4 regions of the Nonomuraea sp. NPDC000554 genome follow, and region 4 is predicted to be linked to each of the others. Evidence: riboswitches for the same ligand, from Rfam matches in the RefSeq annotation. Region 4 holds a riboswitch; each other region holds the start of a gene.
What was found. A riboswitch is a leader RNA that binds a small molecule or an ion and turns the genes downstream of it on or off. The one in region 4 is predicted to bind cyclic di-AMP.
Positions count from the first base shown of each region.

Region 1: another riboswitch for cyclic di-AMP. It lies ahead of ABT294_RS23780 (C40 family peptidase); the one in region 4 lies ahead of ABT294_RS16300 (C40 family peptidase).
Region 2: another riboswitch for cyclic di-AMP. It lies ahead of ABT294_RS10210 (C40 family peptidase); the one in region 4 lies ahead of ABT294_RS16300 (C40 family peptidase).
Region 3: another riboswitch for cyclic di-AMP. It lies ahead of ABT294_RS38865 (coiled-coil domain-containing protein); the one in region 4 lies ahead of ABT294_RS16300 (C40 family peptidase).

Region 1 covers NZ_JBEPDC010000012.1:238,590-245,973, reverse strand. The annotation lists gene ABT294_RS23790 (branched-chain amino acid aminotransferase) at 1-533, opposite strand, end outside; gene ABT294_RS23785 (3-isopropylmalate dehydrogenase) at 709-1,755, opposite strand; cyclic di-AMP (ydaO/yuaA leader) riboswitch at 1,855-1,991, shown strand; gene ABT294_RS23780 (C40 family peptidase) at 2,044-2,601, shown strand; gene ABT294_RS23775 (ROK family transcriptional regulator) at 2,614-3,777, opposite strand; gene ABT294_RS23770 (sugar ABC transporter substrate-binding protein) at 3,879-4,964, shown strand; gene ABT294_RS23765 (ATP-binding cassette domain-containing protein) at 4,965-5,684, shown strand; gene ABT294_RS23760 (sugar ABC transporter permease) at 5,681-6,865, shown strand; gene ABT294_RS23755 (ROK family protein) at 6,862-7,384, shown strand, end outside.
Region 2 covers NZ_JBEPDC010000004.1:278,492-285,875, reverse strand. The annotation lists gene ABT294_RS10225 (NADP-dependent oxidoreductase) at 1-927, opposite strand, end outside; gene ABT294_RS10220 (winged helix-turn-helix transcriptional regulator) at 1,006-1,413, shown strand; gene ABT294_RS10215 (LuxR C-terminal-related transcriptional regulator) at 1,807-2,019, shown strand; gene ABT294_RS10210 (C40 family peptidase) at 2,030-3,082, opposite strand; cyclic di-AMP (ydaO/yuaA leader) riboswitch at 3,088-3,247, opposite strand; gene ABT294_RS10205 (amino-acid N-acetyltransferase) at 3,534-4,091, shown strand; gene ABT294_RS10200 (RDD family protein) at 4,189-5,613, shown strand; gene ABT294_RS10195 (RDD family protein) at 5,717-6,199, shown strand; gene ABT294_RS10190 (histone-like nucleoid-structuring protein Lsr2) at 6,705-7,037, shown strand.
Region 3 covers NZ_JBEPDC010000028.1:23,174-30,557, reverse strand. The annotation lists gene ABT294_RS38870 (hypothetical protein) at 1-283, opposite strand, end outside; gene ABT294_RS38865 (coiled-coil domain-containing protein) at 592-1,536, opposite strand; cyclic di-AMP (ydaO/yuaA leader) riboswitch at 1,542-1,680, opposite strand; gene galT (galactose-1-phosphate uridylyltransferase) at 1,747-2,817, opposite strand; gene ABT294_RS38855 (DeoR/GlpR family DNA-binding transcription regulator) at 2,814-3,593, opposite strand; gene ABT294_RS50920 (50S ribosomal protein bL37) at 3,695-3,811, shown strand; gene ABT294_RS38850 (TrpB-like pyridoxal phosphate-dependent enzyme) at 3,820-5,130, opposite strand; gene ABT294_RS38845 (HAD family hydrolase) at 5,231-5,848, shown strand; gene ABT294_RS38840 (nucleoside/nucleotide kinase family protein) at 5,838-6,464, opposite strand; gene ABT294_RS38835 (hypothetical protein) at 6,538-6,774, opposite strand; gene ABT294_RS38830 (hypothetical protein) at 6,846-7,082, opposite strand.
Region 4 covers NZ_JBEPDC010000007.1:189,355-196,738, reverse strand. The annotation lists gene ABT294_RS16315 (glycosyltransferase family 4 protein) at 1-350, opposite strand, end outside; gene ABT294_RS16310 (M48 family metallopeptidase) at 347-1,888, opposite strand; gene ABT294_RS16305 (gluzincin family metallopeptidase) at 1,899-2,705, opposite strand; gene ABT294_RS16300 (C40 family peptidase) at 3,062-3,583, opposite strand; cyclic di-AMP (ydaO/yuaA leader) riboswitch at 3,636-3,796, opposite strand; gene ABT294_RS16295 (GbsR/MarR family transcriptional regulator) at 4,059-4,847, opposite strand; gene ABT294_RS16290 (cytochrome P450) at 5,105-6,313, shown strand; gene ABT294_RS16285 (C40 family peptidase) at 6,330-7,250, opposite strand; gene ABT294_RS16280 (NYN domain-containing protein) at 7,383-7,384, opposite strand, start outside.

The DNA.
Region 1 (7,384 bases), on a different contig from region 4:
AAGTACGAGGCCGCCGGTGAGGCGATCACCATGTACCGGTACTTCCGCGACGGGTAGTTGACCCCCAGCCCGACCTGGGTCGCGATGATGAACGGCCGCAGGTACAGGCTGTGCCCCTCGGCGGTGGGCACCCAGTCGCGGTCGGTCTGGACGAGCACTTCCAGCGACTCGACGAACGTCTCCTCCGGCAGCTCCGGCATGGCCATCCGGACGGCCGACTGGTTGAAGCGGGCCGCGTTGGCGTACGGGCGGAACGTCACGATCGAGCCGTTGCCCTGCCGGTACGCCTTGAGCCCCTCGAACAGCTCCTGCGCGTAGTGGAAGACCGCGGTGGCGGGGTCGAGCAGGAGCGGCCCGTACGGCTGGAGCCGCGCGTCGTGCCACCCCTCGCCCTCGGTGTAGTCGATGGAGACCATGTGATCGGTGAAGACCTGCCCGAATCCGGGACTCGCCAGTACCTGCTCCCGCTCGGCCGCGGTACGCGCGTGGTCGGATAGCTGCACGTCGAAGCTGAGCTTCTGAGCGATGGTCATGACGAACGTCCTTCTCTCTGCGATCTCGACAGCACTGCGCGGGGCAGTACGTACTTCCTATTGTCTCGCTATTTGGAATGGCAAGGGGTGGGTGGGGGGTTGTGATCGTGCGGACACCAAAAAGCGCCTGGCAGTCCGTCACCGGACCGCCAGGCGCTTGCGGAGCTAGGCGGCCCTAGCTCGATACTCGCGCGGTGATGTCGTCGCCGATCTCGTGCGTGGTGCGACCCGCCCACCCGGTCAGGCGCTCCAGGATGTCGTCGGCGACGGCCTGCTCGACCTTGGCCGCCTCGGCGCGCAGGCCGAGGTGGTCGAGGAGCATGGCGGCCGACAGGATGGTCGCGGTCGGGTCGGCCTTGCCCTGGCCGGCGATGTCGGGGGCGCTGCCGTGCACCGGCTCGAACATGCTGGGCGCGGTGCGCTCAGGGTTGATGTTGCCGCTGGCGGCCAGGCCGATGCCGCCCGCGATGGCCGCGCCGAGGTCGGTGATGATGTCGCCGAAGAGGTTGTCGGTGACGATGACGTCGAAGCGCTCGGGCTGGCTCACGAAGAACATCGAGGCCGCGTCGATGTGGTAGTAGTCGGTGCTGACCTCGGGGTACTCCTCGGCCACCCGGTTGACGGTGCGCTGCCACAGGTCGCCGGCGAAGGTCAGCACGTTCGTCTTGTGGATGAGGCTGAGTTGCTTGCGCGGGCGCGACTTGGCCTTCTCGAAGGCGTACCGCACCACGCGCTCCACGCCGTAGGCGGTGTTGAGCGACTCCTGGGTGGCGATCTCGTACGGGGTGCCGCGGCGCATGACGCCGCCGGTGCCCGCGTACAGACCCTCGGTGCCCTCGCGGATCACGATCATGTCGATGTTCTCGGTCGGCGTGTCGGCCAGCGGGGTCTCGACGCCGGGGAAGAGCTTGACCGGGCGCAGGTTCACGTAGTGGTCGAACGCGAAGCGCAGGCGGAGCAGCAGGTCGCGCTCCAGGATGCCCGGCGGGACACTGGGGTCGCCGACGGCGCCGAGCAGGATCGCGTCGTAGCCGCGCAGCTTTTCGAGCACGGAGTCGGGGAGCGTCTCGCCGGTTCGGTGGTAGCGGGCGGCACCCAGGTCGTAGTGGGTGGGCTCCAGCTTGACTCCGACCGCTTCGAGGACCTTCAGCCCCTCTGCCACGACCTCGGCGCCGATGCCGTCGCCAGGAATGACCGCCAGGCGGATGTTACGCGACTCCATGGACGGTACCTTACCGGCTCGTCTCGGCTGACGAACACACCGTCTCACTGTCCGGACGGTCCGTTTTAAGCTATTTGCGACCTTTTGACCGTTTCGTTAGAGTCCGTCAGGCCTAATCCACGCAACGGCTGCGTGGAGCCGGGGACCCACTTCACCTGGGGCGAGTCGGCATCGCCGTAGGGCTACTTCCAGGCCCGAGCCCGTCAGCTAACCCGGTCGGCCAGATGGAAGGACACTCCCCTGTCTCGCATCGCCGTCCTCGTCGTCCTGGGAGCAACAGCCGCCGGAATGGCCCTCGCCTCCCCTGCCAACGCCGACTCCGACACCCCCGACAGCATCCCCAGTTCCTCTCCCACCACCACCCTCACCGGCTCTCAGCTCAAGCAGCTCCAGATCAAGAAGACCCCGACCCCCGCCTGGAAGGTCGCCCTCAAGTTCGCCATGAAGAAGCGCGGCATCCCCTACGTCTGGGGAGGGACGAGCGACAGCGGCTACGACTGCTCCGGGCTCATGCTCCGGGCGTACGGGAAGGCGGGGATCGAGCTCCCGCGCACCGCCGCCGAGCAGTACAACGCCTTCTCCAAGAAGATCAGCTGGAACCACCTCAAACCCGGTGACCTGGTCTTCTTCCACGGCCTCGGCCACGTGGGCATGATCTCCCGCCCCGGATACATGGTCCACGCCCCGCACACGGGCGACGTCGTGAAGGAGGAGCAGCTGTCGGACTGGCGCAAGGACTCCTTCGTCGGCGCCGTCCGTCCCGACCCCAAGGGCGTCAAGCTCTGGAAGGAGATCAGCAAGCAGCGCGCCACACCGGCCCCTGCCATGCCGACAGCGACGTTCTGACCCGTAGCGGCCTCATCCCCGGCGAGCGTCGAAGATGAGGTCCCAGGCGCGGGCGCGCGCGTGGGCGACAGCGCCGAGCAGGACGCCGCTGTCGCCCAGCGCGCTCGCCACCACCACCGGACGCAGCGGCCCCAGCTCGGCCACGCGGCTCTCGATCGCGGCCCCGAGCAGGTCGAGGTTGCGCCCGACGCCGCCGCTCAGCACGATCACCTCGGGGTCGAGCACCGCCGCCACCGCCACCAGCAGGCCGCCGATCCGCCGCCCCTCGGCCTCCACGACCGAGCGGGCCACCGGATCGCCGGTCGCGGCGGCGGAGAACACCTCCTTGGCCGTGGCGAGGTCGAGCCCGGCCGCGCGGGCGGCCCGCACCACGCCGGGCGCGGCGGCCACGGCCTCGGTGGCGCCGTGCGCCAGCGCGTCGTCGGACGGGATCGGATCCTCGGCCGCGGGGACGTACGACACCTCGCCGGCGGCGCCCCGCGCCCCGACGTACAGCTCGCCGTTGACCACGATCCCCATGCCCACCCCGGTGCCGATGGAGACCAGCGCGAAGTTCGCCTTGCCCTGCCCCTCGCCGTAGACGTGCTCGCCCACGGCCGCCAGGTTGATGTCGTTCTCGATGACGAGATCGACCTCCAGCGCCGAGCGCAGCCGTTCGGCCAGGTCGGGCCCCGGCAGGTTGGGGGCGAACTCCAGGCGTCCGAGCGCCGGGTCGTACACGCCGGGCGAGCCGACGACCGCGCAGGTGATCGAGGACCAGTCGAGCTCGGCCTTCTCGGCCGCGGCCCTGGCCAGGTCGCCCACCAGCACGGCCAGCTCGGCCGAGCTGCGCGCGGTGTTGCGGCCGTCGGTGCGGCCGGCGAACGTGCCGCGCAGGTCCGCCACCGCCACCCTGATCCAGTCGCGGCCGATGTCGACGCCCGCCACGTGCGCGGACGCCGCGTTCATGTCGTAGAGCGAGGTCACCGGCCCCGGCCTGCCCGACACCTCGCCGACCAGGTGCACCAGGCCGTCCTCTTCCAGCCCGGCGAGCGCGGCCGAGACCGTGGGCTTGGACAGCCCGGTGATCTTGGCCAGGTCGGCCCGCGACGCGGGGCCGTGCTCGTGAAGGTGGTCGAGCAGACGGCGCTCGTTCAGCACCCGCAGCAACCGCGGATTACCCAGCTCACCCCGCATGTGACGTCCTCCTCCAGGCAAACTCTAGCCAACAACGCTGGTAGTAAACTACCTTTCTTACCAGCACCGGGGGCCGGCACACTCGAAAGGGACGATGTGCGATGCACCGAGCCTGGCTATTCCTCCCCGCCGCAGCGGTCCTGCTGGCCGCCGCCTGCGGGAACAACACGACGACAGCGAACCCGAAACCCCAGGACCAGCAGGGCGGCAAGACCATCGCGCTCTTCCTGCCCGAGTCGAAGACCACGCGCTACGAGGCCTTCGACCGCCCGCTGTTCGAAGCGAAGGTCAAGGCGCTCTGCGCCGACTGCAAGATCCTCTACAGCAACGCCGAGCAGGACGCCGCCAAGCAGCAGCAACAGGTCGAGGCGGCGCTGACCCAGGGCGCGAACGTGCTGGTGCTCGACGCCGTCGACGCGAACGCGGTGGCCCCGCTGGTCAACCAGGCCAAGCAGAAGAAGATCCCGGTGGTCGCCTACGACCGGCTGATCTCCGGCATCGACTACGCGTACTTCGTCTCGTTCAACAACGTCCGGGTGGGCGAGATGCAGGGTCAGGCCCTGCTCGACGCGATGAACGCCAAGGGCACCACCGCCAAGGGGCAGATCGTGATGATCCACGGCTCCCCCACCGACCCCAGCTCGGCCGACTACAAGAAGGGCGCCAAGAGCGTCCTGGACGGCAAGGTCAAGGTCGGCAGGGAGTTCGACACCCCCGACTGGAGCCCCGACAAGGCCCAGCAGCAGATGGAGCAGGCGATCACCGCCATCGGCAAGGACAACATCGTCGGCGTGCTCTCGGCCAACGACGGCATGGCGGGCGGCGCGATCGCGGCCATGAAGCGCGCGGGCTACAAGCAACTACCGCCCATCACCGGTCAGGACGCCGAACTGGCGGCCGTCCAGCGCATCCTCACCGGCGAGCAGTACATGACCATATATCTGGACATCAGGGCTGAGGCGGAGAAGTCCGCCGAGCTGGCCGTCTCCCTCGTCAAGGGCGAGCAGCCGACCGCCACCAGCAAGGTCAACAACGGCACGGCCGACATCCCCGCCTTCCTCCTCGACCCCATCGCCGTCACCGCCGACAAGGTCAAGGACACCATCGTGAAGGACGGCTTCTACACGGCCGACCAGATCTGCACCGGCGAGGTCAAGGCCGCCTGCGCGAAGGCGGGCATCCAGTAAATGCTCTCGGCGACAGGCATCTCCAAGCGGTACGGCGCGGTCCAGGCCCTCGACGGCGCGAACCTGGACCTGCGCGCAGGCGAGGTCACGGCCCTCATGGGCGACAACGGCGCCGGCAAGTCCACCCTGGTCAAGACCGTCTCCGGGGTCGTCGTCCCGGACGAGGGCACGATCACGCTCGACGGCCGTCCCGTCAGGATCGCCAACCCGCACGACGCCCAGGCGCTCGGCGTCTCGACCGTCTACCAGGACCTCGCGCTCTGCGAGAACCTCGACGTGGTGGCCAACCTGTTCCTCGGCACCGAGCGGCGCCGCTGGTCGCTGCTGCGGCACATCACGATGGAACGCGCCACCCGTGAACTGCTCGACCAGCTCGACGTCCGCATCAGGGACATCAGGGTCCCCGTGGCCATGCTGTCAGGCGGTCAGCGCCAGTCGGTGGCGATCGCCAGGGCGCTGATCGGCGAGCCGCGGCTGGTCATCCTGGACGAGCCCACCGCCGCCCTCGGCGTGGAGCAGACCGCCCAGGTGCTCGCCCTCATCGGGCGGCTGCGCGAGCGCGGCCTCGCGGTGCTCGTCATCTCGCACAACCTGGCCGACGTGCGAGCGGTGAGCGACCGCGTGGTGGTGCTGCGCCTGGGACGCAACGCGGGCGACTTCACCACGGCCGAAGCCTCGCAGGAGGACATCGTGGCCGCCATCACGGGAGCAGGGGCATGACCGACACCTTGGTACGCAAGCCGTACACCCCGAAAGCCACGGTCGAGCGGCTGCGGCAGGGCGACGTCGGCGCGTGGCCCGTCGTCGGCGGGCTGGTCGCCATCGCGATCGTGTTCAGCCTGCTCAACGAGCGCTTCCTCGCGCCGGAGAACCTCACCAACCTGGCTCTGCAGATGGCCGCGACCGGGACGATCTCGCTCGGCATCATCATGGTGCTGCTGCTCGGCGAGATCGACCTGTCGGCGGGCTCGGTCAGCGGCCTGTGCGCGACCGTGATGACCATCGTCCACGTCAAGCAGGGCTGGAACCCGCTGCTGGCCATCGGGCTCGCGCTCGCGGTCGGCGCCGGGATCGGCCTGGTCCACGGGCTGATGTTCACCAAGCTGCGGATGCCGTCGTTCGTGGTCACGCTGGCAGGGCTGATGGGCTGGCTCGGGCTGCTGCTCTACCTGCTGCGCGAGGGCGGCACGATCAACCTGCCGTTCACCGGGTTCATCTCGAAGCTGAGCGACACCTGGTTGCCGTCCTGGCTGTCGTGGGTGCTGGTCGCGGGCCTGGTGGCCGTCTCGGGAGGGGTGGCGCTGGCGTCGCGGCGGCTGCGGCTGGCCGCCGGGCTGTCGGTGACGCCGCTGTGGTGGCTGCTCGTCCGGACGGGCGGGCTGCTCGTGCTGCTGGCCGCCGCAGTGGTGATCATGTCGGCGGACCGGGGCGTGCCGCTGTTGCTGATCATCTTCGGCGCCCTGGTCGTGCTCTTCGACCTCATGCTCAGGCACACCGTGTTCGGCCGCCACCTGTACGCCGTCGGGGGCAACGCCGAGGCCGCCAGGCGCGCGGGCATCAACGTGACACGGATCAGGATCCTGGCGTTCATGCTGGCGTCCACGCTGACGGCGGCGGGCGGCATCCTCGCGGCCAGCCGCCTGTCGGCGGTCAACCAGCAGTCGGGCGGCAGCGACATCCTGCTCATGGCGATCGCGGCGGCGGTCATCGGCGGCACCTCCCTGTTCGGCGGGCGCGGACGCGCCTACGACGCGCTGCTCGGCGTCCTGGTCATCCAGTCGATCACCAGCGGCATGTACCTGCTCAGCGTCGACTCCTCGGTGCGGTTCATGGTGACGGCCGCGGTGCTGGCGCTGGCGGTGGCGATCGACTCGCTCGCCCGCAGGGGCGCCGCCCGGTGAGCCGGGTCCTGGGCATCGACGTGGGAGGCACCAAGGTCGCCATCGGCGTGTCCGGCTCCGACGGGCCGGCGTTCTCGGAGCGCGTCCGGCTCGACACGGGGGGCGACACGCTCGCGCGGGCGCTCGCCGCCGCCCGTGCGCTCGACGCCGCACCGTCCGCCGTGGGCTTCTCGACCTGCGGTGTCATCCGGGACGGGGTGGTGCGGCTGGCGCCGAACGTCCCGGGGTGGGAGGGGCTGGAGCTGCCGAGGCTGCTGCGTGAGGAGTACGGCGCCGTTCCGGTGGCGATCGACAACGACGTCAACGCGGCGGCGGCGGCCGAGCTGCGGTGGGGGGCGCTGCGCGGCGTCTCGACCGGCGTCTACCTCAACCTGGGGACGGGCCTGGCGGCGGCGCCGGTGGTGGACGGCCGGGTGGTGCCGGGGGCGCACGGCGCGGCCGGCGAGATCGGGTACCTCCAGGTGACGCCCGGCGAGCCGGCCTTCGCCGACGGCCGCGTCCCTCTGGAGGAGCGCGTCT
Region 2 (7,384 bases), on a different contig from region 4:
GGGCACCAGGACGAGGCGGCCGCGCAGACCGCCCGAGGCGAGGCGGGCGTGCGCGTCGGCGGCCTTCTCCAGCGGGTAGGTGTCCGCCATCCGGAGCGTCAGCCTGCCCGTCTCGACGAGCCGGGCCAGCTCGGCGAGCTGCGCCGCGTCCGCGCGGAAGAAGACCGACGCCACGTCGGTGCCCCGCAGGGGGACGAGCGAGAACCCGGGCGTGAGCGAGACGAACGTGCCGCCGTCCCGTACCGCGTCGAGCGCGCCCAGGCCGATGACCGCCGCGTCGACGCAGGCGTCCACACCGCCCGCCACGAGCGCCCTGACGGACGCGGCGAGATCCGCCGAACGCGGGACGAACCACTCGGCCCCGAGGCCCCGTACGAGCTCCTCGTCGCCAGGGCCGGCCACCGCCACCACCCGCAGCCCGCGCAGGGCCGCCAGCTCCACCAGGTAGCCGCCGACAGCCCCCGCGGCTCCGGTCACCAGGAGCGTCTGTCCCTGCGAGAGGCCGGCGCGGTCCAGGGCCTGCCAGGCGGTCAGCCCGTTGAGCGGGATCGTCGCCGCCTCGGCCGCCGGGACGCCCCGCGGAGCCCGTGCGACGGCCGACGCGTCCAGCACCACGTACTCGGCCTGGGCCTTGACCGGCAGTTCCAGCCTGGCTGCCAGCCCGATGACCTCGTCCCCGACCTCGAAGGCGGCGCCCGCGCCGACCTGGTCGACGGTTCCGGCCACGTCGAAGCCGAGCCCGTAGGAGTCAAGCGGGCGCGCCACGCCGTACTGCGCCAGCGTCCCCGCGGCCACGGCGAGGTCGAAGGGGTTCACCCCTGCCGCCGACACCCTGATCCGTACCTGAAGGGGTCCTGCCTCCGGCACCGGGACCTCCACCAGCCGGGGAGCGCCGGAACCGCCGATGAGTGCACGCATGTTCGTCATGTCGTCGACCGTAGGAGAGTTACTCTCTCACAGTAAGTAGGCACCCAGAAGTGCGTAACCGACCGGGAGGAGCGCGACGTGGCGACGAGGACGGCGGCCGAACGGCGGGTCGAGGCCAAGCAGGCGTTCGACGCCTACATCGCTCAGTGCCCGTCCAGGAAGCTGCTCGACCGGCTCAGCGACAAGTGGGTGACGCTGGTGCTCAACGCGCTGTCCGGGGGGCCGCTCCGCTACGGCGACCTGACCAGGATCATCGCCGGGGTCAGCCAGAAGATGCTCACCCAGACCGTACGCGGGCTCGAACGCGACGGCCTGGTCACGCGTACGGTCACGCCGTCGGTGCCGGTCCGGGTCGACTACGAGCTGACGCCGCTGGGCGAGAGCCTGCTGCCGCTGATGGCCGCGATCAAGAGCTGGGCCGAGACGCACATCGGCGACGTCGAGACCGCCAGAGAGCGCTACGACGCCACCCCGTCCAGCGGGTGAGCCGGGCCGGCCCGCCTGCGCCTGGCCCGCCGGGTTTCAGAGACCGGCCCGTCCCGCACAGTCGGGTCAAGGCCGCGGGCCGGCATCTCGCGGAAGCGCGCATTTTTGTAAGTCGGGTACGGCTCCCGAAGAAAATCTTCATTGATGGGATCGAATCCCAGCACATCGGTAGCTGTCATCGACGAAGGAGGAGCACTGTAAGGATCAGTGTGATCGCTCATTGTGCTCCGAAGTGTGCCGACATATGGCGAGTAGTTCACATAGAGCTGATCATGTCAATGCAGGTCGTCAAATGCGGCGATCGTCATGCTTGACGGCGTTTCAGAGAAGCGTTTACCTTCTGCGAGACGAGCAGCTTTGCAGGGGTCAGAGCTGTTGGGGGGAGGGCTCCCGATGGATGTGCTCACTGAAGGCGTTGAGCTCAGCTATGCCGATTTAGCGTTGCTGGCAGAGCTGGCCAAGGGAGTCACAGTAGATCGGGTCGGAAGGCGTCTGGATATCAGCGGACGGACGGTTCGCCGAAGACTTCGCGGAATCTGCGACAGAATCGGCGTGGCCACCGCGATCGAGGCGGTGGCCTGGGCCGCGAGGCGTCAGCTCATCTGACGCGTCCCCTTCAGTCGGCGATGCGCACGGCGCCCGCGAACGGGCGTCGGGCCAGCGGCGCGATGCGCACGACGTCGCCCGTCTGCGGCGCGTGCACCATCATGCCGCCGCCGATGTAGATGCCGACGTGGTGCAGGTCGCCGTAGAAGAACACCAGGTCGCCGGGGCGCAGCTCCTCCCTGGAGATGTGCTTGCCCGCGGTCCACTGGTCGCCCGTGTAGTGCGGCAGCGAGATGCCCACCTGCTGGTAGGCCGCCATCACCAGGCCGGAGCAGTCGTAGGAGCCCGGCCCCTCGGCGCCCCAGACGTACGGCTTGAGCTGCTGGGTGAGCGCCCACCTGGCGGCTTGGGCGGCCTTGCCCGATCCGGCGATGGGCAGGCTCACCCGCGTGGCGCGGGTGCCGGGACGTCCGGCCTCGCCGATCGCGCGCTTGAACAGGCCGCTCTCCACCTTGGCGACCAGCTTGGTGATCTTGTCACGCCTGCTGCCCAGATCGGAGACGAGCTGCTGGACCTCCGTGATGCGCGAGGTGGCGGTCGTCTTGGCCTGCTCGGCGTTCGCCCTCGCGGTGGCGAGCTGGTTGACCTCCTGGCCCCGCTCCTGTGCGAGGACGTACGTCGTCGCCGCCCTGTCAAGGAAGGACTCGGGATCGGAGTCGCCGGCGAAGGTCAGGCCCCGGTCGAAACCGCCGGAGATGTACTCGTGCTGGATCAGCAGGCTCGCCTTCGCGCGCTTGGCGGCCAGATCGGTCTCGCTGGTGGCCAGGACCTTCTTGGCGGCGTTGACGGCCTTCTGAGCGGCCTTGAGCTTCTCGCGCTGGCCGTTGTACTGCTCGCTCAGCGTCTCGATCTCGTTGTGCATCTTCTCGACGCGGTCGGAGAGCTCCTTGAGCGAGGGCTTGGGTTCGGCGGCGGCCGAACCGACGGGGAGGGTGAAGACCAGGGCCGCGATCGCGGCGCCGACCACGCCGAACCGGAGGACGCGCCTGCTGGAGGGCGCCGGTTCTGGGGGGCGGGCGTGCTTGCCCGCCGACTTCCCCCCACGGTCGCGCGTGCGCTTCACCAACAAGCTCCTCTCGTAGGCGCCTACCGGGTTAGCTGACGGGTTCGGGCCGGAGCAGCCCTACCGGACGCGGTGGTCCGGATTCACCCCGGGGTGGTGGCGCCTGATCATCTCGCCACCGCTGGGTCCCCGGCTCCCCGCGTGGGGATTGGGCGCGCCATCGCCACGGGTCGCGGCGGTGGCATCGTCGCTGGACACTAGTGCACTCGCGGTTGGTGCTCAACCAGAACTGCCAAGTCTGTTGAGGTTTCACAACCGAAGAGTCACAAGGTGATCTCGTGCCCACACGTACAGAACAGACTTTATGCCCACTTTGACCAAGCTTGGCATGGTAGGCGGTCGGATGAACGGGACGAATCCCAACGTGCTCGTCCGGCCACGGCATGTCACAAGATGGGGGAGCGATGAGAGATAGGGGTGAGCCGTAATCGGATCTGTACGCTGGAGAGCCATGGAGCAGGTCGCCGAACTGTCAGTCGCTGACACCGAGACCGTCGTGCGGCGTGCCCGCACGCCCGACGTCCGGACCATCAGGCGCCTGGTCGACACCTACGCCGGCGCCGGCCCTCGGATGCTGGAGAAGGCCACCGTCACCCTGTACGAGGACGTGCAGGAGTTCTGGGTGGCCGAGAGGGGCGGGCGGGTCGTCGGCTGTGGGGCGCTGCACGTGCTCTGGGAGGACCTGGCGGAGATCCGTACCGTCGCGGTGGACCCCGATCTCCGTGGGTTCGGAATCGGCCACCAGATCGTCTCCGCCTTGATCGGCACGGCAAAGGATCTTGGGCTGCGCCGTGTTTTCTGTCTCACTTTCGAGGTGGATTTCTTCGCGAGGCACGGATTCCAGCCGATCAACGGCACGCCGGTCTCGCCCGAGGTCTACGCCGAGCTCCTGGCCTCGTACGACGAGGGTGTGGCCGAGTTCCTTGATCTGGAGCACGTCAAGCCGAACACCCTGGGCAACACCCGGATGCTGCTCCACTTGACATCGGGTGACACAGGCCTTGACTAAGTGGAAAGGTGATTGTTGATACCTATGTCGATACGTTGGGCGGCACAGGCATGTGTCCTGACATGTGCCACACGCGCACTCGAAGCGAGGTGACACGGTGAGCACCGGACAGCCGCCGTATCCACAGGACGACTCCGGCGAGAATCCGCCTCCCGGGATCCCCGAATACGGACAACAAAACGCGAGCCGCCCTCACGGTCAGCCCGATCCCGACGCCACCGTCGTGGGCTACCGGGTCGACGACGCGTACGGGCAGCCCGGCTACGGGCAGCAGCCGCAGTACGGCCAGCCTGGCCAGCAGTACGGGCAGCAGCCGCAGTACGGTCAGCCCCCATACGGCCAGCAGGGTCAGCAGTACGGCCAGCAGGCCTCCTCCCAGCCTCAGCCCGGCTACGGTCAGCAGCCGCAGTACGGGCAGCAGGGTTACGGGCAGCAGGCTCCGTCGCAGCCTGACTACGGTCAGCAGCAGTACGGTCAGCAGCCCGGCTCCGGCCAGCAGGGTTACGGGCAGCAGGCTCCGTCGCAGCCCGACTACGGCCAGCAGCCGCAGTACGGCCAGCAGAGTTACGGCCAGCAGGCCCCCTCCCAGCCCGACTACGGCCAGCAGCCGCAGTACGGGCAGCAGGCTTCGTCGCAACCCGACTACGGTCAGCAGCCGCAGTACGGGCAGCAGGGCCACGGGCAGCAGGCCCCCTCCCAGCCCGACTACGGCCAGCAACAGCAGTACGGCCAGCAGGGCTACGGTCAGCAGCCTCCCTCGGGCCAGCAGTACGGCCAGCAGCAGGACTACGGCCAGGGCCAGGGTTACGGTCAGCAGCAGGACTACGGCCAGGGCCAGGGTTACGGTCAGCAGCAGGACTACGGCCAGGGCCAGGGTTACGGTCAGCAGCAGTACGGCCAGCCCGGATACGGCCAGCAGCAGTACGGCCAGCCGCAGCAGTACGGTCAGCCCGGCTACGGGCAGCAGTACGGCCAGCAGGGATACGGGCAGCCGGTGGGCGTGCAGCCGCCCGGCGCGCCTGCCCCGCTCGCCGAATGGTGGCAGCGCCTGGCGGCGAGGATCATCGACGGCGTCATCTTCGGCATCGTCTACTTCGTGATCGCCCTGCTCGTCACATCGTTGCTGCTCGCCAGCTACGACTCGACCACCGGGACGATGAGCGGCGGCCTGGGCTCGTTCGGCGTGGGCTTGGTGAGCACGATCCTGTTGGTGGTGCTCTACGTCGGTTACGACTTCCTCCTGCACAAGATGAACGGCCAGACGGTCGGCAAGATGGTCCTGGGCATCAAGGTCGTCCCCGTGGGCCAGATGCTCCCTCCCGGCGGGCTCCCCGCCGACCAGGCCATCAAGCGCGCCGGGGTCACCTGGGGCGGCTACATCCTCTGGTGGATCCCGGTCCTGGGGCAGCTGATCGCCTTCGTCTGCACCGCGTTGAACGGCGCGTCCCAGCTGTGGGACAAGCCGTTGCAGCAGACGTTCGCCGACAAGGTCGCACAGACCGTGGTGGTGAAGATCAAGTAGTCTTCGCGCACCTAAACAGGGGCCGGCGTCCAGCCGGTCCCTGTTTTGCGTGTGCGGGCCGTACCAAAATGGGAGGCGCGGTTCCCCGAACGTGAGGTGGCTTATGACCGGCACGTGGACGTACACGGTGCCCGCTGAATGGTGGGAACGACTGGCCGCCCGGCTCATTGAGGCACTCGTCTTCGGTGTCTTCTATTACATTCTGTTCATCACGCTGTGGGGTGTCTTCCGAACTGTCGGGCTGTCCGACGCGTTCGACGGTCGGCTGCCCGGCGTGTTCGCCTGGTTGGCCGCCGGGCTGGGATATACGGTCTACGACTGGATCGCGCATTCCGGTGGCGGCCGCACGTTCGGCAAGGCGATCATGGGGATTCGACTGGCGCCCGAGGGTCTTCCGCGCGGTGCGCTGCTCAAACGGGCGCTGGTGTATCCAGGGCCCGCGATGCTGATGGGCATTCCGATCGTGAATCTGCTGGTCGGAATCTTCGCGTTCGGTGTCGGCTTGCTCATCCTGGTCGACAAGCCGTACGAGCGCGGGCCGCACGATAGGCTCGCGGGAACGCGTGTGGTCAAAGATCTTCGCTAGCCATGCACACCTGCAGGGATAGCTTTTCGCAAAATTTTCTCTTGATCCGGTAAGGAGCCTGGAGAGACTGGCATTAAGCTGTGTGACGTCCGGGTTGCCGGATCTCGGCTCCCCTGCCACACAGTGGGGGTCAGTGTGCCGCTATGGTCGTGTGCGGGCGGTTCACCTCGCGAGGCGATGACGGCTCGCACCCGACGGTCGGTCGGTCTTAAAGCGCCCCCTGAAACCAGGTCCGCTGTGGAGGCGAGGACGAATGGAAGCCGTAACAGACGTATTGTCAGCGCTCATCCCCCCGCTCGTCGTGGCCGGCGCCTTCGTCTTTGGCGTTGTGAAGTTGGTGCGGTCCCCTGAGGGGCCCCGCGCGCGGGCAAACCGCCGGGATCAGGCGGAGAACCACTGATCAGCTAGTCAGCCGAATCCCCGTAGCGCTGAATTGTGTCCGCGCCTTTCCGGGTATATGTTTGGGTCGGCGAATGAAACAATGCTCCGGGAAAGGATTGCGTAGATGGCCAAGCAGATCCAGGAGATTCTCATCGATGACCTCGATGGGGGCGAGGCCAATGAGACGGTCAGCTTCGCTATTGACGGCTCCACGTATGAGATTGACCTCAGCGACCTAAACGCGAAGAAGCTGAGGGACGCGCTCACGCCATTCGTGCAGCACGCTCGCCGGGCAGGTGCCGTCTCCGCGCGTCGTCGTGGTCGTGGCGGGCAGCGTGCGATGAGCCGCGAGAAGAGCTCGGAGATCCGGCAGTGGGCCAAGGCTCACGGCCTGCCGGTCAGCGAGCGCGGCCGAATCGCCTCCACCGTCGTAGAGAAGTACGAAGCGGCGCACTAAGGTGCCGTCGTCCGACCATGCGCTTATGCCGTTCGCCTAGGACCCCGGCGATCGCCATAAGCGCATGATCATTTATGAGTAGCCCTCAGCTTCTCGATGGTTGCTCGCGTCGATCTTCTAATGCGCCCAAATACGGACGCTTAGCTCGTCGGCCCCTGATTCCCGGGTGTGTCCCTTTTCCGGGGCTGGTTCGTTCCAGGAGTGCCATCGCGAGGGCCTCCCGGAAGCCGTCTGGTAACCGGGCTGACCAGTCCGAGGTAGATTTCTCCGTCGAGAACCCCTTGCCCGCAGGGCCTGCGGGTCACGACCGCGTGTGCTCCGCCGCGAGAAGTGGCGCCGCGTTTGGA
Region 3 (7,384 bases), on a different contig from region 4:
GGCTCGGGCAAGACGAAACGACCACGGTCTCGGGCTTTCCGTCACGCGTGAGGTCGCCTACAGCGGCGACGCGGGCGCGCACGACATACCAGGTGTCGCTCGGCCGTGGCTTGGGGCAGTGCAGCGCCGGCTCCACCACCTTCGCCCAGTCGGTCCCTTCGAAGGCGGCGGCCGTGGCTGGAGCCGCCGCACTGTCGGCCGTGGCGGTGCCCATGGCGAGGAGCGGCGCCAGTGATGTCGAGATGGCGACGGCCCCCGCCCAGGTACGGAGTCGGCGGGCCATCGGGCTGCTCTTGTGCTCGGCGCATGAGTTCATAACCATTCTGATGCAAGGAACGCCGAACAAGTTCGATCAGAATCGCCCTGGAACCCTACTTCGAGCCGGTTTCGTTCAGGTTCCGGCCTAACCGGCGGGCAGAGACGCGCTCGCACCATTCTGATCCGTAGCGAGAACGTCGTCCGTGATCGTCCAAGGCCGTCGCTGGTATCCGAGAGGGGCGGCAAGCTCCCCGACACCCCTTGCCGAAGCGCGTCGCCGTACAGCTCACCGGGCACATGGCCGCCCCCGAACTCTTCGCAGCGCCGAGTAGCTCAGTACATCGAGATGTGCACGTGGTCGTAGTGGTTCTCGGTGATGCTGCCGCGGTCCGACATGGCTTCCCAGCCCGAGCCCTGGTTGATGCGCTGCTTCCAGATGACGTACTTCACGCCGAGCTTGGCCTTGTTCTGCAGGGCCCAGGCGGCGATGTGGTCGCCCAGGGCGTTGTTGACGCTGCTCGGCATGGTGCCGCCGGTGCTCATCATGAAGTCGCAGGCCCGGCCGAGGGGGTGCTCGCCGCTCGATCCCGACCTGAAGCACCCCACCTCGAACGGCAGCGCGAAGTTCTTCTCGATCAGCCCTCGGATCACCCGCATGCGGGCGGTGATGTTGTCGGAGCCGGAGGGCAACTCGGGCGCCCAGCTGCCGTCGGAGCGCCGGCCCGGTCCTGTCGGGACGAGTTGCGTGAGCTTCTTCTGGATGTCCTTGATGACGTCCTGGGCGCCGTCGCGCTGCTTGGCGACGTCCGCCGTGTCCGTGCGGATCTTGGACTCGAGCGCGGCGGCCTCGTCGGAGGCGCGCTTCTTCTCGTCGCGGGCGCTGGCGACGCTCTGCACGATGGCCTGCTGCTCGCTGGTGAGCTGTTCGAGGACGGCGGCGGCGCCGCCGTCGGTGGGCAGCAGGAAGGACGGATCGCCGTTCTGGTAGCGCAGCTGGATGAGCTCGGAGACCCGCCTCTGGGCCGTGGCCAGCGTCTGGTCGGCGGTGGCGAGCCGTTTCCTGGCCCCCTCCGCGTCCTGTCGCGCCTTGGCCAGCTCGACGCGCTTGAGGTTGTAGCTCTCGATGAGCTTGTCGACTTTCGCGTTGAGCTTCTTGAGCTCGGCGCGCAGCTGCGCCTCCGTGGGTTTGGGCGCGGCCGAGGCGACGGCCGGGCTGAAGGCCGCGGAGGCGGCGGTGACGAGAGCGATGGCCAGACTCGCGGGGGACGCAGCCGCCACGTACGTGTTCCTCTCCCTCTGCCGGCCGGGTTAGCTGACGGGTTCGGGCAGGAGTGATGTCCCTACCACCGAAGTGGATTCACCCCGGTTGCGGTGGGTCCCCGGCTCCCGGGCAACGCGCCCGGGATTAGGCGGCAACGGCTGTTACGGCCGGTGCAAAAGGGATGTTAGTAGTAAAACCAAGGTCATGCGACCTCAATCGGAAATCAATTAGTGATCTACCTGTGATCGAAGCATGCGTGCCGCCTCCTCAGGCAGCACGTCGTTGACGAACGCCCCCATCGCCGACTCCGAGCCCGCCAGGTACTTCAGCTTGCCGGGCGCGCGCCTGATGCTGAACAACTCCAGGTGCAGGTAGGCCAGCTCGCGCTGCTGCCGCACCGGCGCCTGGTGCCAGGCCGAGATGTACGGCATCGCCACGCCGAACAGCCCGTCCAGTGCCCGCAGCACCGAGGTGTACAGGGGCGCGAACGCGGCCCGCTCCTCCTCCGACAGCGCCGCCAGGTCGGGCACCTGCCGGTGCGGATACACGTGCACCTCGAACGGCCAGCGGGCGGCGGCGGGCACGAACGCGGTCCACAGCTCGTTCGAGGCGACCACGCGGGTCCCCTCCGCCCGCTCGGCGGCCAGCACGTCGGCGAACAGGTTGCCGCCCGGGTGGCGTGAGGCGGCCGCGAGCTGGAGCTTGGTGCGTGGGGTCACGTACGGGTAGGCGTAGATCTGGCCGTGCGGGTGGGGGAGCGTGATGCCGATCTCCTCGCCGCGGTTCTCGAAGCAGAACACCTGCTCCACGCCGTCGATGGCCGACAGCTCGGCCGTCCGGTCGGCCCAGGCCTCCATGACCAGCTCGACCTGGGAGTCGGACAGGCGGGAGAACGACGAGGAGTGATCGGACGTGAAGCACACGACCTCGCACCGTCCCACTCCCGGCCGTACTTCGCTCAGTCCGCCCACCTCACCGTAAGTACCGAAATTTCCGGAAAAGGAGGGGAAGCGGTTCTCGAACACCACCACGTCGTAGTCGCGCGCCGGAATCTCCGAGGCCCGCGTGTCGGTCGACGGGCACAGCGGGCACTCGTCGGCGGGAGGCAGGAAGGTGCGCGTCTGCCGGTGCCCCGCGATCGCGATCCACTCCTCGGTCAGCGGGTCGTAACGGAGCTCGGACGCCACCGGCCTGGGGTCGAGCGGCCGCCGGTCGATCGCGCTCCTGTCGGCGTCGTCGCGCCGGTCGAAGTAGATCAGCTCTCGGCCGTCGGCCAGATGGGTGATGGTGCGCTTCACTGCGAGCCCTCCGCGATGATCAGTTCTCCGGCCCGTTCGGCCAGTTCCAAGCGTGCGTCCTCGGACAGCCCGGCGTCGCTGATGACCACGTCGGCCTCGGTCAGCTCGGCGATCGTGCTGATGCCGACGGTGTTCCACTTCGTGTGGTCGGCGGGGACGACCAGCCGGTGCGCCGCGGCCACCAGCTCTCTGTCGGTCTCGGACTCCAGCAGGTTCGGCGTGGTGAACCCGGCGCGGACGCTCATCCCGTGCACTCCGAGGAAGAGCGTGTCGACGTGCAGGCGGCGGATCGCGGCCACCGCGACCGGGCCGACGAGCGCGTCGGACGGAGTGCGGACGCCGCCCGTCAGCACGACCGTGCGGTCGGCGCGCGGGTTGCGGTGGAAGACCTCGGCCACCGGGATCGAGTTGGTGATGACCGTGAGGTCGGGCACGCCGATGAGGTGACGGGCCAGCGCCCAGGTGGTGGTGCCTGCCGACAGGGCCACCGCGGTGCCGGGCCTGACGAGCTGGGCGGCCTGGCGCGCGATGGCCTCCTTCTCCTGCTGCTGGCGGGCGGACTTGGCGGTGAAACCCGGCTCCTCGGTCGAGCCGGGGCCGAGCGCGGTGGCGCCGCCGTGCACCTTCTCCAGCAGCCCGCGCTCGGCGAGCACCTCCAGGTCGCGACGGATCGTCATGTCGGAGACGCCGAGCTCGCGCACGAGATCGGCCACCCGGACGCCGCCGCTGCTGCGCACGCGCTCCAGGATTGTCTGCTGCCGCTGCTGTGCGAGCACGCCGCCGCTCCTTCCAACAGATTCCACCAAATTATGACACGGATTTGTTGGGGAATGTTAGATAGCCGCATGGCTTGTGCGGCGGCCCGAGGCGCGAGACGTTGGAAGCGAAGCACACGCCGATCACCGGAGGTGAGCCCATGGCCAGACGATCTCGCAAGGGCAAGGCCCGCAAGAAGAAGAAGGCCAACCACGGAAAGCGCCCCACCGCCCGCTGACGGGTCGGCTAGCCCGGCAGGTCGCTGAGGGCCTCGTCCAGGCGTGACTGCGGCAGCGTGTGATCCTCCATCGACCCTGAGAGGTAGCGGTCGTATGCGGCGAGGTCGAAGTGGCCATGGCCGCAGAGCGCGGTGAGGATCACCTTCTCCTCGCCGGTCTCCTTGCAGCGCAGCGCCTCCGCGATGGTCTCCGCCAGCGCGTGCGTCGGCTCGGGAGCCGGGACGATGCCTTCGGCGCGGGCGAAGCGCACGCCCGCCTCGAAGCACTCGCTCTGCGACTTGGCGACCGCCTCGAACAGGCCCAGCTCGTACATGTGTGACAGCAGCGGCGACATCCCGTGGTAGCGCAGGCCGCCCGCGTGGATCGGATCCGGCACGAAGCGATGGCCCAGGGTGTGCATCTTCAGCAGCGGCGTGAAGCCCGCCGTGTCGCCGAAGTCGTAGGCGTAGACGCCGCGGGTGAACGACGGGCAGGCGGCCGGCTCGACGGCGCGGAACGTCGGGTTGATCTTCCCGGTCAGCTTCTCACGCAGGAACGGGAACACCAGCCCGGCGAAGTTGGAGCCTCCCCCGGTGCAGCCGATGATCACGTCCGGCGTCTCGTCCAGCTGCTCCAGCGCCTCCTCGCCGATCACGGTCTGGTGCAGGAGCACGTGGTTCAGCACCGAGCCGAGCGCGTACCGCGCGTCGGCCCCTGACGCGGCCACCTCCACCGCCTCGCTGATGGCGATGCCCAGGCTGCCGGGCGAGTCGGGGGCGTCCGCCAGCGCCTTGCTGCCCGCGCTGGTCAGCGGCGAGGGGCTGGCGTGCACCGTCGCGCCGTACACCTGCATGAGCGAGCGCCGGTAGGGCTTCTGGTCGTAGGAGGCGCGCACCATCCAGACCTCGCATTCCAGGTCGAACTGCGCGCACGCGAACGCCAGCGCGCTGCCCCACTGCCCGGCGCCGGTCTCGGTGGTGAGCCTGCGCACGCCCTCGCGGGCGTTGTAGTAGGCCTGCGGAACGGCCGTGTTCGGCTTGTGGGACCCGGCCGGGGAGACGCCCTCGTACTTGTAGTAGATCCGGGCGGGCGTGCCGAGCGACCGCTCCAGCCTGCGCGCCCGGATGAGCGGGGTCGGCCGCCACAGCCGGTAGACGTCCAGCACCTCCTGGGGGATCGGGACGAACCGCTCGCCGCTCAACTCCTGCCTGATCAGCTCCATCGGGAAGAGCGGGGCGAGGTCGTCCGGCCCCACGGGCTGCCGGGTGCCGGGGTGCAGCGGCGGTGGCGGCGGGGCGGGCAGGTCGGGAACGACGTTGTACCAGTTACTCGGGGTCACCGTCTCAGTCTGCGCCGGTAACGGGCGAGGTTCCAGTGCCATCCGTTCGCGCCGCCGATGCGGTCTAGACGCATGGCATGTCGGACGCTATGTTGGTGAAATGCATTCACAGTCAATTCGCGCGATAATCTTCGACATCGGCGGCGTCCTGGAGATCGCACCTCAGCGCATATCCATCTCCGAACGCTGGGAGACCCGCCTCGGCCTGCCGCCGGGCGAGATCGACACCCGCATGGAGGACGTCTGGAGGGGAGGAGCGATCGGCGCGATCACCGAGGCGGACGTCCACCGCTCCCTGGAGGACCGGCTGGGGCTCTCCGCGGCCCAGGTCGCGGAGTTCATGGCCGACCTGTGGACGGAGTACCTCGGCACCCTGAACACCGAACTGGCCGCGTACTTCGGCGCGCTGCGTCCCCGCTACACCACCGGCATTCTGAGCAACAGCTTCGTCGGCGCCCGGGAGCGCGAGCAGGAGCGTTACGGCTTCGGCGACCTGGCCGACCACATCGCGTACTCGCACGAGATCGGCGTGTCCAAACCCGACCCGCGCACCTACCGTCTCGTCTGCGAGCGCCTGGCCGTCCGCCCCGAGCAGGCGATCTTCGTGGACGACGCCGAACGCTGCGTCGAAGGGGCCCGCGCGATCGGGATGCACGGCGTCCACTTCAGGACCAACGCCCAGGCCATCGCCGAGATCGAGGCCCTGCTCAGCCGGTGACCAGCGCGGGCCGGTCGGGATGGTCGGCCCGCACGACGACGTCCGCCAGCCGCTGGGGCTCGACCTCACGCTCGTACCGCTGGTAGGCGGGCAACCGCCAGAGCTCGTCCTGCGCGGTGCCGCGCGTCAGGGCCCCGTGCGACAACCACAGATGGACGCTCAGCTCGAACGGCAGCCACCTGCCCAGCAGCAACGTCCCGTCGAGCAGCAGCACCCCGTCCTCCGGCAGCGTCTGGTACGACGACCGATAGGCCCGGTCTGCCCGGCTGTCCCACAGCTTGGGGAGCACCTTCCCCGACTGCCCCGGGTCGAGCGGTTCGAGCACCTCCCGGCGAAGCGCCCCCACGTCCAGCCACTCGTCGTAGAACACGTCAGGATCAGTGCGGCCGAACTCGAGTCTCAACGACGCGGGCCGCAGGAAATCGGCGGCCGACACCCGCACCACCGCTCGCCCCAGCACCCGCAACGGCTCGACCAGCGCGTCGGCCAGCAGCTCCGGACGGGCCGGGGGCGCCCCGTCGATGGCCACCCGCACCCGGGAACCGCCCGGCCGTGCGGCGATCAGCTCCGCCAGCTCCTCGACCAGCGCCTCGGGCGAGATCGGTCGTACGCGCACCGCCCGAGCCTACGCGATCTCCGCTCACCGATCGGGCGACGAGTCGCCCTTCTTGCTCCAGAAAGCCGACGGATCACCGGTCTCCCCGACCCGCCTCGCGCCGTCGACGCAGCGGGGGGCAGATGGGCTTCTCGACCGACCTGGCCACGGCCTCCGGCGACGGCTCGCGCGGCGTGCCCAGCACGGTCATGCCCGGGGGAAGGGTGGTTTCCGGGTCGATCAGGAACATCGTGACGGTTGCCGGATCGAAGCCGAAGGTGCGTCCGCAGCTGTAACATCGGCCGATCGTGGTGAGCCGCTTGTCCATCATGCGAAGTCCGTCCTCCTCCGCTGTTGCAGGCCCCAGACGGGCAAGGCTACGGCCCCGCTCGCACGCGGATGTCACTCAGCCGACCGGCCGCGCACTTTCCTGATCTTGTGCTGCAGCCACAGCCCGAAACCCAAGAGCCCCAGCAGGGCGAGGGCGCCGACGGCGACGGCGACGCGCCCGCTGCCCAACACGTCCACCAGCCATGGCAGGCCGAGCAGCGCGGACACTCCGAAGATCACGCCGAACCCGATCAACCCCAAGACCATCAGGAAGGCGAATTCTTCGGCTGCTTTCCGCAGGTGGCCCATCCGGCACCTTCCGTCGTTCACCCGAAAGACACTCAAGGAGCTATCGATCAAAGAATGAGATGAAGATCAGAAAGGCCAGGTCGTCTCAACGAGCTGACCTGGCCTTTCATCGCGCGAGCGGACGACGGGAATCGAACCCGCGTAGCTAGTTTGGAAGATATCAGCTCATGATCCCCTGACGAGCTCCGGCTCTGGTCAGATGCCGCGCGGCCCTGCCCGCGAGTCCCCGCGATTCCCCCTTGATCACCGCCCCATCGGGCACGCAACGGGCACGCGCGCCCACCGGCGACGGTTTTGCAGCG
Region 4 (7,384 bases):
CACGACGCCTCGTGGCCGTGGGTCAGCATCACCACGCGCCGCGCCCCGGCCGCGCGCAGCTTCGGCGCGAGCAGGCCGAGGGGGGCCGCCGCGCCGAACACCACCGTCCGCGCGCCCTCCTCGGCGACCAGCCTGGCCGCGGTCCGCGCGACCTCGGGCGTGGGCAGCATCAGCGAGGTGGGGTGCCGGACGATCCGGTACGGCTGGCGCCGGTCGAACTCCGCGGCCCCCCGCCAGGCAGGGGCGTAGACGGCCACGCCGGGGGTGCGCAGCGCCAGGCCGTGCACGAACGACTGGATGCCACCGGGCCTGGGCGGGAAGTCGTTGGTGACGAACACCACCCCGGTCACGGCTCGCCGACGCCGTTCAGCCGTGCCCAGGACCGGGCGATGGCGATGCGCTCGGGAGCGGTGGGGTGCGAGGCGTACATCAGGTAGTCGAAGAGATTGGGAGAAACGTCCGAGATGTTGGTCACGGCCAGGCGCTTCTGCATGGCGGCGAAGGTGACGGGGTCGCGGGTCAGGTCGAGGGCGTGCACGTCGGCGCGGGCCTCGATGTGGCGGCTGACGACGTTCTGGGCCGGGCCCGACAGCAGGGTGCCCAGGCTCATCAGGCCCATGAGGACGCCCACCGCCCGCGGGTCGGCGACCGAGACGACCCCGGTGCGCCGGCGTACCGCGCCGAACACCACGTACAGCAGGATCGAGCCGAACGCGGCGGCCAGCCCGCCGATCAGCGTGCCGGTCAGGACGTCGCCGCGCTTGGCGTGCCCGAGCTCGTGCGCCACCACCAGCTCCACCTGGGGCTGGGGAGCCTGGAGCAGCGTGTCGTAGACGACGATGCGACGGGTGGCGCCGAAGCCCGACACGTAGGCGTTGAGCGCGGTCGTGCGCCGGGAGGCGTCGGCGACCAGCACGTCCTCGACCGGGACGTGGTCGCGCTCGGCCATGGCGAGCAGGTTCGTCCTCAGCGGGCCGGCGGGCATGGCGTGGAAGTCGTTGAACAGCGGCTCGAACACCACCGGGTAGACGAACGAGGCGGCCACCGTGAACAGGAACGCGCCGACGGCGGCCGGCAGCCACCACCGCCTGAACCTGCGGGCCAGCGCCACCAGCACCACCAGCATGATCGACAGCAGCACCACGTTGACGGCGAGGTTCTTCAGCCTGTCGGCCGTCCAGCCGGCCCAGTCCTGCGTCGACAGGCCGTAGGCGCGCAGCCGTGTCTCGACCCACATGCCGAGCGGCCACCGCAGGGCCTCCCTGATCGCGGTCAGCAGCAGCACGCCCTCGATCACCCGCAGCCACCAGGGGCCACGCAGCCGGCCCAGCACCCTGGCGCCGAACGGGGTGACGACGAGCAGGCCCGCGAAGACGACGGTGAGCGCCAGCGAGAGATAGCCGGGGATGGCGGTGGCGGCGTCGAAGGCGTCGGCCCTGGCGATCTGCGCGGCGGTGAAGTCTCTCGCGGGGTCTGGCGGGACGTCCGGCGCCCCGGGCGGCAGCACCCGCCAGGGCGTGCTGAACGCCGCCACCGCCAGGATGGCGGCCCCGAGCACCATCAACGCGCCCCCGGCCTGCCGCCGCGCACGCCGGTCCAGCCACTCCTCAGTCTCCGGCTCCCCCGGCCGCCCGCCGCTCTCCCTGCCCCCGGACTCGGTGTCGCCAGATTCGGCGCCGCCGGACTCGGTGCCCCCGGCCTCGGTGCCGTCCGGGGGATCCGGGACGGGGTCGGCTGGGATACCCGGTTCGGTGTCAGCCGGGCCGGGCGTTCCGGAGTCGGCTGGAGCGCCCAGTTCGGAGGCGGCTGAAGCGGCCTGCCGGCCTTGGGCGGCGGATCTGGGCGGGCCCGCGTCGGGCATGTCGTTCACGTCCTGACGATCGTCCATCTGCGTCCCCTTACGCCAGCTCGTCCCGCACGTAGTCGCGCCACCGTGCCGTCAGTGTCTCGACCGAGAGGCCGAGCGCCGCCAGAGCCGCGTCGACGCCGCGGCTCTGGGCATCACGGTAGAGCCTCACCAGGGTCCTCTCGCCGAACCGTCCGGCCAGGAAGCGACACGCCAGCCACGCCTCCTGGTACGCGCGCGCCAGCCGTCCCGGCTCACGCGCCGCGAACGCGGCGGGCCCGGGGAGCTCGCGCGGCAGCCGCCCGGCCCGGACCTCTGCGGCCAGCTCGGCCGCGGCCACCGGGACGGCGAGGCCCGCGTCGCGGTAGCCCACGTAGTCGGCGAAGCCCTCGTACAGCCAGGTGGGCAGGTGGTCGGTGCCCGCGGCGACGTGCGTCAGCTCGTGGGTGAGGACGACGTCCCGGCCGGTGGGGGTGAGCCGGGCGAACGCGGTGGGCAGCACGATCACCCGGCCGTCGTCGGCGACGGCGGCCAGCCCGTCGAGCCCGGCCACCCCTGTCAGCCCCGCCAGGCGGGCGCCGTCGGCGGTGGAGTCGGGGACGAGCACCAGCGGGCGCACCTGGCCGCCCAGGACGGCCGAGACCCGCTCCCCCGCCGCGTCGGCCCTGCGTGCCAGGTCACGGAGCAGCCCGGCGTCGGCGTGATGCCCCACGACCAGCGATCGGGCGCCGCGCACGGTCCGGGCTCCGTCAGGCCAGAGATCTCGGAGCCCGTCATGCGCGAGCGGGCCGCCCGGCGGCGCGCTGGCCGAGGCCGCCGCGAGGAGCACCACCCCCGCCAGCGCGGCTCGACGGCTCACCTGCACGGACACCATGCCAGATCGTAGCGGCCCGGCCGACCGGAGACGGCCGCGAGGCCGCAGGTCACAGCGCGGGGAACGCAGGCCCCCAATCGTCAAGACCGTGCTGCCGCAGGCGCGAAACCGGACACCACCCGCAAAGCCGCGGAGCGCCACAGCGGAACGCGGCCTGCCGCAGGCGCGAAACCTGGCACCGCCCGCAAAGCCGCGGAGCGCCACAGCGGAACGCGGCCTGCCGCGGGCGCGAAACCTGGCACCGCCCGCAAGGCCGCGGAGCGCCACGGTGGAAGGCGGCCTGCCGGATGACGGCACGCGAAAGCCCCGCCCCTGGCAGGGGCGGGGCGTTTCGTGATCGGTCACAGGCCGGGACGTACCGCGCCGACGAACGACGCCTTGCGCCAGCCGCCGAGCTTGTCGATACGCACCGATTCGCCGGTCCTCGGCGAGTGGATCATCTTGCCATGGCCGACGTACATGCCGACGTGTCCGAGCCCGCGGAAGAACATCAGATCGCCCGGCTTGAGACTCTTCCAGGAGATCTTCTTCTTGATGCGCGCGAACTGGCTGTTCGTCACGCGCGGGATCTTCACTCCGGCCTTCTTCCAGGCGTACTGGACGAGTCCGGAGCAGTCGAACGAGCCAGGCCCGGTGCCGCCGAACCGGTAGGGGTCACCGACCTGCTCCTTGGCCACGGCGACGGCCTTGCGGGCCTTCGCCATCTGCCGAGAAACCGTGGCCGTCTTCGCGGTCCCGACGGTCTTCGCCGCCGCGGTCGTGGAAGTGCCGGCCCTTTCGCTCGTCGTCGCCGCCTGCGCCGCCGGGGCATGGAGGATCAGCCCTCCAGCCGCCACGGACATCGTGAGCGCAACGCCACTCACGGCAAAACGGGACAGACGGGGGTTATGCGGGTGGGTAGACAGGATTTCTCCTTGGATCTTCCACGAACGCCTACCGGGTTAGCTGACGGATTCGGGCCTGGAAGTCGCCCTACGGCGCGTAACGCGCCGATTCACCCCTGATCCCTGGGGAACGGGATCGCTGGGTCCCCGGCTCCGTGCCTCCTGGCTGCACGGATTCGGCAGGCCTCACCGCCGGGTGTCGTGCTCGGTGGGAGTGGCGGCGGGCCAGCGGATGACTATCTCGTCCACATCGGGGGGACCGATGTCGATTCGCGGCGCCATGGCTTGGCACCGCGACGGCCAGAAGCTACGCCGAAAGTTCTGGAGCTGGCAAAGTCCGAGTCAGCCTGTAAAGATCAGATAAAGGTGTCAGTAAGGGGACGAATGCCTGCTGGAAGCCAGGCCGTCGTTACTCAAATGTGACCCTGCTCACAGTTGACGACACAGGTTCGAGTCAGGTCCCATCTGTAACTCTTGTCACATCCGTCACGTGGCAAGGGTCACCCGCCCCGCCGTACCGGCGGCCCGCCGTCCGGTGTGCCACGAAGATCTGCCACCAGCGCTCGGCCGTCTGGACCATGTCGTCGCCGAGGTACCCGAGGAACCGGCCCATGTCCCCCAGCCGGGCGCCGGCGGGCGTGGCGGCACCGAGGACGTCGGCTCCGCCCCGGGCGGCGTCGGCCAGCATGACGGTCATCTGGGCGCTCGCCAGAAAGGCTCGATACCAGACGTCGTCGTCGATGACGTACCGCTCGCGCCGCCGCCCGGGGTCGCGTTCGCGCCTGAGCAGCGCCTGCTCCTCGAGGTAGCCGACGGCCATGGAGATCGACGCCGGGCTGACCCGCAGCCGCTGGACCAGTTCGGCGGCGGTGAGGCTGCCGGAGTCGGTGGTGTACAGGCAGGTGAGCACCCTGGCCGTCGTCCGCGGGACCCCGGTCTGGACCAGCAGCGCCGTGAGGCCCTCCTCGAGGTCGCGCACCGCTTCCGGGTCGCGCCCGTATCCGCCGGTGGCGACCTGCGGCGCCGGTGACGGGGCCCGCCTGCGCCGGCGGGCGCGCCCTTCGGTCGCCTGGTGCGCCCGGTCGGCCCGGTAGCCGCCGGGCCCGCCGTTGCGCGCCACCTCCCGGCTGATCGTGGACGTCGGCCGCCCGAGGCGCCTGGCGATCTCGGCGTACCCGAGCCTTTCGGCGAGCCCCGCGGCGATGCTCTGACGGTCCTCGTAGGTCAGCCTGCCTCCCGGCATCCGCACTCGCCTCCCGTTTGCTCTTCCGCTCGACACACCGGGCGACAGTATTGCGTTTGTGCACACCTCATTGCAACTAAAGACACGGGAGACGTTGCATTCACCTTCAAGTCCATTGCAATTCTCTACTCTATTTAGCTGGCCAGACAGGGAAATCGGCGAATCACTGATTGACAGATTCATTGAATGCAACGTAGCTTTTGCTAGCAGTCGAACACGTACTATCTCGATGACCAGCCGGTCCAGAAGGAGCAGAGATGACCGAATCCCTCCCCGTCCTGGCGGGGTTGCCCGTGACGCGTCCCGCGGGCCGCCCGTTCGATCCCCCCGAGGAGCTGGGGCGGCTGCGCGAGCAGCGGCCGTTGAGCCGGATGACCTACCCCGACGGGCACGTGGGCTGGCTGGTGACCAGCCACGCCCTGGCCCGCGCCGTGACGGCCGACACCCGCTTCAGCTCACGGCATGACCTCATGCGCTCCCCGGTGCCCGGAGCGGCCTACGCCGGGCAGGCCCCGCCCGCCCCGCCCGGCATATTCATCGGGATGGACCCGCCCGAGCACACCCGCTATCGCAAGCTGCTCACCGGCAGGTTCACCGTCCGCCGGATGAACCTGCTGACCGCGCGGGTCGAGCAGATCACCGCCGAGCACCTGGACGCCATGGAACGGCACGGCCCGCCGGTGGACCTGGTGGAGGCGTACGCGCAGCCCATCCCCGCGCTGATGATCTGCGAGCTGCTCGGCGTCCCCTACGCCGACCACGAGATGTTCCAGCGGCACGCGGCGGCGCTGAACGACCACGACGCCACACCGGAGGCGCAGTACGCCGCCGTGACCGCCCTGCAGGGCTACCTGCACCAGCTGGTGCTGGCCAAGCGCGCCCAGCCCACCGACGACCTGCTCAGCGACCTGACCACCGACGACCTCACCGACGAGGAGCTCACCAACATCGGAGCCCTGCTGCTGGGCGCCGGCCTCGACACCACGGCCAACATGCTCGCGCTGGGCACCTTCGCCCTGCTGAGCCACCCGGACCAGCTCGCCGCCCTGCGCGCCGACCCCGGCCGCACCGACCAGGCCGTCGAGGAGCTGCTGCGCTACCTGAGCATCCCCCACACCGGCGTGCGGACGGCGGTGGCAGACGTCGAGCTGGACGGCCACCTGATCAGGGCCGGCGAGTCCGTCACCGTCTCCATCCAGGCCGCCAACCGCGACCCGGCCAGGTTCGCCGACCCCGACACCCTCGACCTGCGCCGGCAGCCCGCCGGGCACGTGTCCTTCGGCCACGGCGTCCACCAGTGCCTCGGCCAGCAGCTGGCCCGCGTCCAGATGCGGGTCGCCTTCCCCGCCCTGGTCGCCCGGTTCCCGACGCTGCGCCTGGCTGTCCCGCCCGAGGACGTGCCGCTGCGCACCAACTCCGACATCTACGGCGTGCACCGGCTCCCGGTCACCTGGGACGCGGCGTAACCCGCGGACGGGCCGGCTACGGACGGATCGCGCCCACGAGGCTGCGGCCCGTGAGCGGAGAGATCTTGACCACGTCACCGGTCTGGGGGGCGTGGACCATCTTGCCGTTGCCCGCGTAGATGCCGACGTGGCCGAGCCCGTTGCTGAAGATCAGGTCGCCGGGCTGGAGGTCGTTCACGGAGACCTTGCGGGCGGCGCCCCAGGCCCACTGCGACCAGGTGGTGCGCGGGAGGGAGACGCCCGCGGCCCGCCACGCCGCCTGGGTGAGGCCGGAGCAGTCCCAGCCGCCGGGCCCGGTGGCGCCGAACACGTACGGCTTGCCGATCTGGGCGTAGGCGAAGCGGAGGACGGCGGCGGCGTTGCCCGAGGCGGGGCCCGTGTACTTCAGACCGGTGCTGTTCGGGTCGCCGGTACGGTACGCGCCGAGCTTCTTGAGCAGCTTCTTCTGCTGCTTGATGAGGGCGAGGATCTCGGTGCGTTCCTTCTCGACCCCGTCCCGCTTGTCGTCGGCGGCCGAGAGCGCGTTCTGCGCGTTGTCGCGGTCGGACTTGAGGCTGCGGTTCTCCCGGTCGAAGGCCACCAGCGTCTCGGCGCGGGCCTGCGTGATCCGCCCGGCCAGCACCAGCCCGTTGAGCATGCCCGACGGATTGTCGGCTCCCAGCATGGAGGGCCAGGACAACATGTCGCTGCCCAGCTGGTAGTTGTCGATCGCCATCGAGACCACCTGCGCGCGCAGGTCCGCCACGGTCGCCAGCTTGCGCTTGTAGCTGTCGTTCAGCTTGGTGTAGAGCTTCTTGGCGTCCTTGTACTTCTCGTTCGCCGCGTTGTACCGGTCGACGACCTTGTCGGCCCGGTCGTTCAGCTTGTCGAGCTTCGCCTGGGCTTGCCGCAGGGTCGGTCTCGGCTCAGCCAGTGCCTCACCCGTTGGTGTAAGCATCAGCCCGGCCACAAGACCCGCGGCCACCGGCACCCGGCCAAACCTCACAGCGTCGCCTCCCAGAGATCAGATCTGGGGCGAAATAGTACAGAAGTGGCCGGTGAGGTCTCACCTGTTCCGCAGATTTGTAATCT